One region of the Bilifractor sp. HCP3S3_D3 genome, then DNA from elsewhere that is predicted to be linked to it. Evidence: predicted binding sites of a transcription regulator. Region 1 holds the regulator's gene; each other region holds the start of a gene.
The links. The regulator HrcA, encoded in region 1, represses chaperone genes, less so after heat shock. The targets are predictions, from matches to a motif close to TGTTAGCACTCNNNNNNNNNGAGTGCTAACA.
Positions count from the first base shown of each region.

Region 2: ACTNDI_RS05200 (Hsp20/alpha crystallin family protein) is a predicted target of HrcA. The motif match lies at 1,516-1,546, and genes of this name have one in related genera.
Region 3: clpB (ATP-dependent chaperone ClpB) is a predicted target of HrcA. The motif match lies at 1,101-1,131, and genes of this name have one in related genera.

Region 1 covers NZ_JBQHWP010000007.1:109,075-111,347, forward strand. The annotation lists gene dnaK (molecular chaperone DnaK) at 1-8, opposite strand, end outside; gene grpE (nucleotide exchange factor GrpE) at 47-724, opposite strand; gene hrcA (heat-inducible transcriptional repressor HrcA) at 907-2,001, opposite strand.
Region 2 covers NZ_JBQHWP010000006.1:86,737-89,009, forward strand. The annotation lists gene ACTNDI_RS05195 (DnaJ C-terminal domain-containing protein) at 1-497, opposite strand, end outside; gene ACTNDI_RS05200 (Hsp20/alpha crystallin family protein) at 876-1,298, opposite strand; gene trxA (thioredoxin) at 1,728-2,108, opposite strand.
Region 3 covers NZ_JBQHWP010000006.1:68,795-71,067, reverse strand. The annotation lists gene clpB (ATP-dependent chaperone ClpB) at 1-999, opposite strand, end outside; gene ACTNDI_RS05150 (GNAT family N-acetyltransferase) at 1,298-1,765, opposite strand; gene ACTNDI_RS05145 (alpha/beta fold hydrolase) at 2,136-2,273, opposite strand, start outside.

The DNA.
Region 1 (2,273 bases):
TTTCCCATTCTATTTTCCTCCTGATCGGATCTGTTTTTCTGTAATGTCAGTTGGCCACCTTCACCATACTGTGACGAACTACGACATCCTTGTACTTATATCCCTTCTGAAGCTCCTGTGTGATGATGTTTTCACCGACATCCGGGTTGTCCTCATGCATCACCGCATTATGAAGATTCGGATCAAACTCGGCGCCCTCCGCCTCGATGGTCTCAACGCCCATATCTGTCAGGATCTTCGTCATCTGCTTGTAAATCTTGTTCATCCCCTGAACGAACGAATCCGACTCATCCGCTCCGGCAAGTCCTCTTTCAAAATTATCGACCACCGGAAGGATCTTCTCGATAACATCTCTCGCGCCCATATCGAACATCTCGGATTTTTCTCTCTCCGTGCGCTTGCGGAAATTGTCGAACTCAGCCATCTGACGCTGCAGTCTGTCGGTGAGTTCTTCAATCTTCTCATCCTTCTTGTCCTTTTTTATCTTTTTCCCGGAACCGGATCCTTTCGCATTATCACCATTTTCCACAGAGCCGTCGCTTTTCGCCTCATCCTGCTTCTCTTTGGAATCAGATTTCCCGGCTTCATTCTGCCTTGCCTTCTCTTGGGTCTGATCCGCGGCTTTTCCGTTACGAACTCCGTCTTCCTTTTCTGTCTTCTCTTCCTTCATCGTATCTGCTTCTGCTGTACGTTTCTCTGTATCTTTTGCTTTTTCTTCGTTCATATGATTATCCTTCTTCATGGCTCTTTTTTCCTCTGCTTTCGGGTCTGCCCCGTCGGCGCCCCGCCTGCTGTTATTCACGTCTGCCATGTCTGTCCCGCCTTTCTGTTTTTATTGCTTCTAAATCTAATGTGAATCTCCGCATGGATTAATCACTTCTTCGTGTACTCCCGGATCCCGGTCTGCTAGGACTCTGTGCTGTCATCGATAATGTCATGATCGGACGAGGTCTCGAGCTTGGCGTCTCCGTTTCCAAAGAGAGCATTCATCTGTGATTTCAGCTGCTTCAGATTTTCTACTACTTTCTTATAATCCATTCTCCGAGGGCCTACAATAGCGACCGTTCCTTTCATCCCGTTTCCAAGATTGTAGTTTGCGGTGACAACGGAGCAGTCCTTCATGCCCTGAATCGGGGATTCGTTCCCGATATAGGCGGTGATCCCGTTCGAGGCTTCCTCGCCCGGAGCCGTCTCGCGGATCATCTCAGCCAGTTCCTTCTTATCTCCGAACGCGGTCATCAGCTCCTTGGCTTTTTTCGAATCCGCAAGTTCCGGATAGTCGAAAATATTTGTCGCACCGCTCAGATAGATCGGCATGTCCTCCTCTCCCGGCTGTATGGTCTCTGCCACTGCATCGATCACACTGCTGATGACTTCGCTATGAATGCCTGCCTGCTGCTTCATCCGAGTGATCATGTCCAGATTGATCTCGCCGATTGTCTTTCCGTTCAGCTCGTTGTTCAGAAGCAGATTCAGTTTCAGAATATCGTCTTCATCAATAGATTCCTTGAGGTCAATCATCTGGTTTTTGACCAGATTCCCCTGTGCCACCACTACCGCGAGAAGCTGTTTCTCATTGATCCGGGACAACTGAATGAACTTCAATGAGTTCTGATGATACGACGGTCCCGCAATCATTGTCGCATAATTGGTGTTCTGTGCCAGCACATCCACGACCTGCTTCAGTACCTTCTCCATACGATCCGTTTTCTGAATCATCAGCGTCTGTGCTTCAGCATCCTGATTTGTTTTCTGTATCAGCTCGTTTACATAAAGCCGATATCCCTTATCGGAGGGAATCCGTCCGGACGAAGTATGCGGCTGAATAATATACCCCATTTCCTCCAGATCCGACATCTCATTTCGGATGGTCGCGGAGCTTAGATTCAGGTCTGTGTATTTGGAAATTGTCCGTGATCCGACAGGCTCTCCCGTCTCCAGGTATGTCTGGATAATAGCCTTTAGAATCGTCTTTTTTCGTTCATCCAAATCTTCTCCCACTCCTTGGCTCCTTTCTTCCTTCTGAGGATTGATCTCCGGCAGGATCGTTCCCTTTGCCGGTTTGTCAGCACTCTAAATTGCAGAGTGCTAACGCCTATGTTTCATAAGATAGCACTGCATTATTTTTTTGTCAACTACTTTTGCTGTTGCGCGGTGAATGCGCGGTGAATTGAGCGCGGCGCTAATGGCAAATTATTTTCGGGTTAATTCTTATGGCAATTCATCGCAAAAAATATTTGAACAATCCTCCGGAAGGAATGACCTATCAGAAA
Region 2 (2,273 bases), on a different contig from region 1:
GAGGCACGGCCGTGTCTAAAGGAGTCTCCGGTTTTGCCGTGGAACATATTTCCGAACATCTGGCCGAAGATGTCATCTGCGCCATCTCCGTTAAAATGGAAGGACTGATATTTCCTGCCATCCGGGCCGTAGGATTGATAACTATAGCTCGTTCCGCCGTTTCCCCCTGTGAAGTTGCGGAAGAAATCTTCAGCCCCGGCCCTGCCGCCGCCGAAATCGCTTCTGCCGCCGTACGCATCATATGCCTCTTCATATTTTTTCGGATCCATGCCATTCTCAAATGCAGCCATGCCACACTTATCATAGATCCGCTTCTTTTCGGGATCGCTGAGGACAGCATACGCTTCATTGACCTCCTGGAATTTCTTCTCGGCCATTTTATCGCCGGGATTCATATCCGGGTGATAGCGCTTTGCCAGCTGACGGAAGGCTTTCTTGATCGCGTTTTCATCCGCTCCCTTGGGAAGACCAAGCACCTCGTAAAAATCCTTCTTCATAATTATCTCACCTTCTTCCTCTCCTGGATTTCATACCCCTTCTGTTTAATGCTATGCTCATATATTATACGCCTCTGATTATTTATTCCCTCGGTTCATCGTGATGCGGCTGTGATATATTGCCTCATGCCTGCATGGATGAAAATTTTTATTCTGTATTCTCAAAAAGCTGTCACGCCGACTGAATCTCTCAGTGACATGACAGCTTATAAATTTACGCGAACAGTGAGCCGCAGCCGAATGCGAAGTATTCGTGTGCGGCGAGCGTCGCGATAGCGAGATAAAACTCGCGCAGCGTGTTTTATCTCGTTTCCTTGATTTCCGGGTGTCGCTTGACCCTGTCTGACACTGCTTTCAGCTGTCTGAACGGATCAGTGATCAGCCTATCGCAATCTTCTTCGGTTCAGGAGTCTGCGGTTCTTTTTTCGCGATATGAATATTCAGAACGCCGTTCTCGAACTTTGCAGTGATGTCGTTCTCGGAAACCTCATCGCCGACATAGAAACTGCGCTCCATATTCCCGCTGTATCTCTCGATCCGAATGATTTTGCCGTCCTTTTCCTTCTCGTCCTTTTCCTTGGAATCCTTCACGGCCTTTATATTCAAAACACCCTCATTCAGGCTCAGGGAAATATTCTCTTTGCGGAATCCGGGAAGCTCAACCGTAAAGTCATAACCCTTTTCGTCTTCCCTGATGTCTGTCTTCATCACTCCATTTTCCTCAAAAAACGGTGCCTGGAAGAAATCATCTGTCCAATCATTTACAAAATCATTTCTGAAAATACTTGGCATATACATCATAAGTCATTCCTCCTTCTGCTCATTCGTTCCGTTTCGAAAATGCCTGTTTCTCTGAATGAGTTCATGTAATTTCACATTTATTTTCTAACAGAAGAGCTGCAGTGGATTCCTTGCGGCACTTCTCAGAATCGGATGGTTTTTCTTCATCCCCTCTCAGTCACTATGCTGTTTGGATTATCATCTGCTTTCTTCTGACATTATGTATACTAGCACCGGTTATTAGCACTGTCAATAGGTGAGTGCTAATTTTTTAAAAAAACTTTTTCAGACATCAATTGAAGCTTGTTGGAGGGCGAGAAGCATGGGACAAAAACGCAGGACTGTGATGGTTGCAGTTCCAACGAGAGCGTCAGTCAGAGCGAGGAGCATGGGACAAAAAACGCCGGACTGTGATGATCACAGTCCGGCAAAAGTTCCAGATCCGACTTATTATTTATTCCTGTCGATGATTGCCTCAAAGCTCTCAGAGTCTCTTGCGCCGACCACCTGATCGACCTTCTGGCCGTCCTTGATGAATACGAAGTTCGGGATGCTCTGTACGCCGAATTTTGCAGCGACATCCGGATTATTGTCTACGTTGATCTTTACAAACTTGACATCATCATAATCCTCGGAGAGGCTGTCCATAACGGGAGCCATCATTTTGCAGGGACCGCACCAGTCCGCGTACATATCTACAACGACAAGACCCTTTGCCTGCATTACCTCCGCGTCGAAATCGTTCTGATTGATCATTTTCACCATGGTGTTATTCCTCCTGTGGTTTATCTGTATTCGCTGATAAGTTTTTGTATTGCCTGTATTGAACAATTACAATGTATCACAAAATTAAATTGCGCGCAAGCGTTTTTTTAAAAATCGTATCGGGTATTTTGCGCGTGCATACTTTCCATATAAACACACAGCGAAACTGCGAATGGAAAAGGTTTCATTTGTGTATTTAAGATATGATGTTGATGTTGCGATCGTTGAATT
Region 3 (2,273 bases), on a different contig from region 1:
CTGGAAACGACGCTCCAGGGCGGCATCCTTCTCGATATACTCCCTGTACTCATTCAGCGTTGTCGCGCCGATGCAGTGCAGCTCACCTCTGGCAAGAAGCGGCTTCAGCAGGTTGCCCGCATCCATTGAGCCCTCCGTCTTTCCGGCTCCGACGATCAGATGCAGCTCATCGATAAAGAGAATAATCCTGCCCTCGCTCTTCTTCACCTCGTTCAGAACCGCCTTCAGTCTCTCCTCAAATTCACCACGGTATTTCGCACCGGCCACGAGAGCACCCATGTCCAGTGAAAAAATCGTCTTGTCCTTCAGGGAATCCGGAACATCGCCCTTCACAATACGCTGCGCAAGTCCTTCCACAACTGCGGTTTTGCCGACACCGGGTTCACCGATCAGCACCGGGTTGTTCTTTGTCTTACGGGAAAGAATCCGGATTACATTCCGGATCTCATCGTCACGGCCGATGATAGGATCCATCTTCTGATCTCTTGCCTTCTCCACCAGATCCTCGCCGTATTTTCTCAGACTGTCATAGGTCTCCTCCGGATTATCGGAGGTCACCTTCTGATTCCCTCTCACGCTCTGCAGCGCCTGAAGAAAACGATCCACGGTGATGCCGTTCTGACGGAACAGCTCTTTCATCGAAGGACTCGGATGCCGGAGCATGGCAAGGAACAGATGCTCGACGGACACATACTCGTCTCCCATCTTCTTTGCTTCATTTTCCGCGTAATTCAAGGTGTAGTTCAGATACTGCCCGACATAAGGCTGTCCACCCTGAACCTTGACTCTTTTATTTATAGCCGCTTCGACTTCATTCCGGAAAAGATTGGCATCAATGCCCATCTTCTCGATCATCTGAAGAATCAGGCTGTTCTCCTGATTCAGCAGCACATAGAGCAGATGCTCCTGTTCAATTTCCTGATTGCCGAAGTCCATCGCTGTCTTCTGCAGCGAATTCACGGCTTCCAGTGATTTCTGTGTAAATCTGTCAGCTTGCATACTCACACCTCCCTTGAAATGCAGTATTTAAGTCAGGAAAAGATTTTGACGTTCTGATATTATGTAACCTTTTCCTCTCACGAAGCTAATATAGCACTCGTTGTTAGCACTGTCAATAAGTGAGTGCTAATTTCTTTTAAAAATTTTTCCCCGGGTTTTGCTCCGGGGAATGCCTGCACGCGCGCGGAAGTGAAAGGCACACGGCACCCCGCGACTTTCACAACTGACTCCGCCATCGCATGTAAATTTTTACCCTGTTCCCTCTGCTGTCTCTTGCGCAGATATTTTTCACAGAATCTCACGCATACTCCACCAGACTCCATCCGGAATCCCTCCTGGTAAAGCCGTACTTTCTGTAGAGTGGATCCGCCGCAATTTCCCTGTCAGCTGTAATCTCCTCCGCTCCATTCTCAAGAGAAGCGAGCACCAGAAGATCAAGCAGCCGGAACGGGATCTCCGTATCCTGATATTCCGGCTTTGTATACAGATTGGAAATATATGCCCGTTCCTTATTCTGATTAAACAACGGACGGCGATGATAGAAAATGACGTCTCCGAAAGCAGCTATCTCAGATCCATTGTAGACAATATATGCCACGTTCTGATTCTCGGACAGATTTCTCCGGAAGTAGCTGTAGGCCTGCCGGCGGCGACGCATCATGGCTGCAGAATCCTCCGTTTTATCAGAATGATCCCGCGCTTCAAGCCGGGTGTCCACAAGAACGTCAATGTCTTTCATCGACGCACGCTTATACGTGATTTCCATGTTACGTCTCCTTTCCGGAAGATACGGCTGCTGTCACTGATCAAGCGGCTCTGCGCCCATACCTGTGCCCTCATAATCAATTCCGGCTTTTATGAGCGCTTCGCGAGCCAGAATCCTGTCTGCATTTTCAAAGAGCTGATATGGAATGGCAGTTCTTTCTTCCTGTTATATTTTTTATTCTTTGCTGTCCAATGTGGGCGGCAGTTCTGACAATATTGCCTTCCGTATACTTATATCCCGGTGCATTTTCATATCGTCTTCTATTTTTTGATTATATCGGGCGGATTTCGTTTGTCAATCGGACATATCCGGCCATCTGACCGAATCTGCCGCTTCAGCTTCTGTTGCAGCTGCCGTTTCAGCAGCTGTTTCAGCTTTCGTTCACGCCCTTCCGCTTATTCAAAAATCGCAGAATGATGTCTGCGAGCTTTTCGCTGTGTACGATGTAGCTTCCGTGGGATTCTCCGCGCAATATAAGCTTCGCGGCTCCCGGAATCTCTGCGGCAAT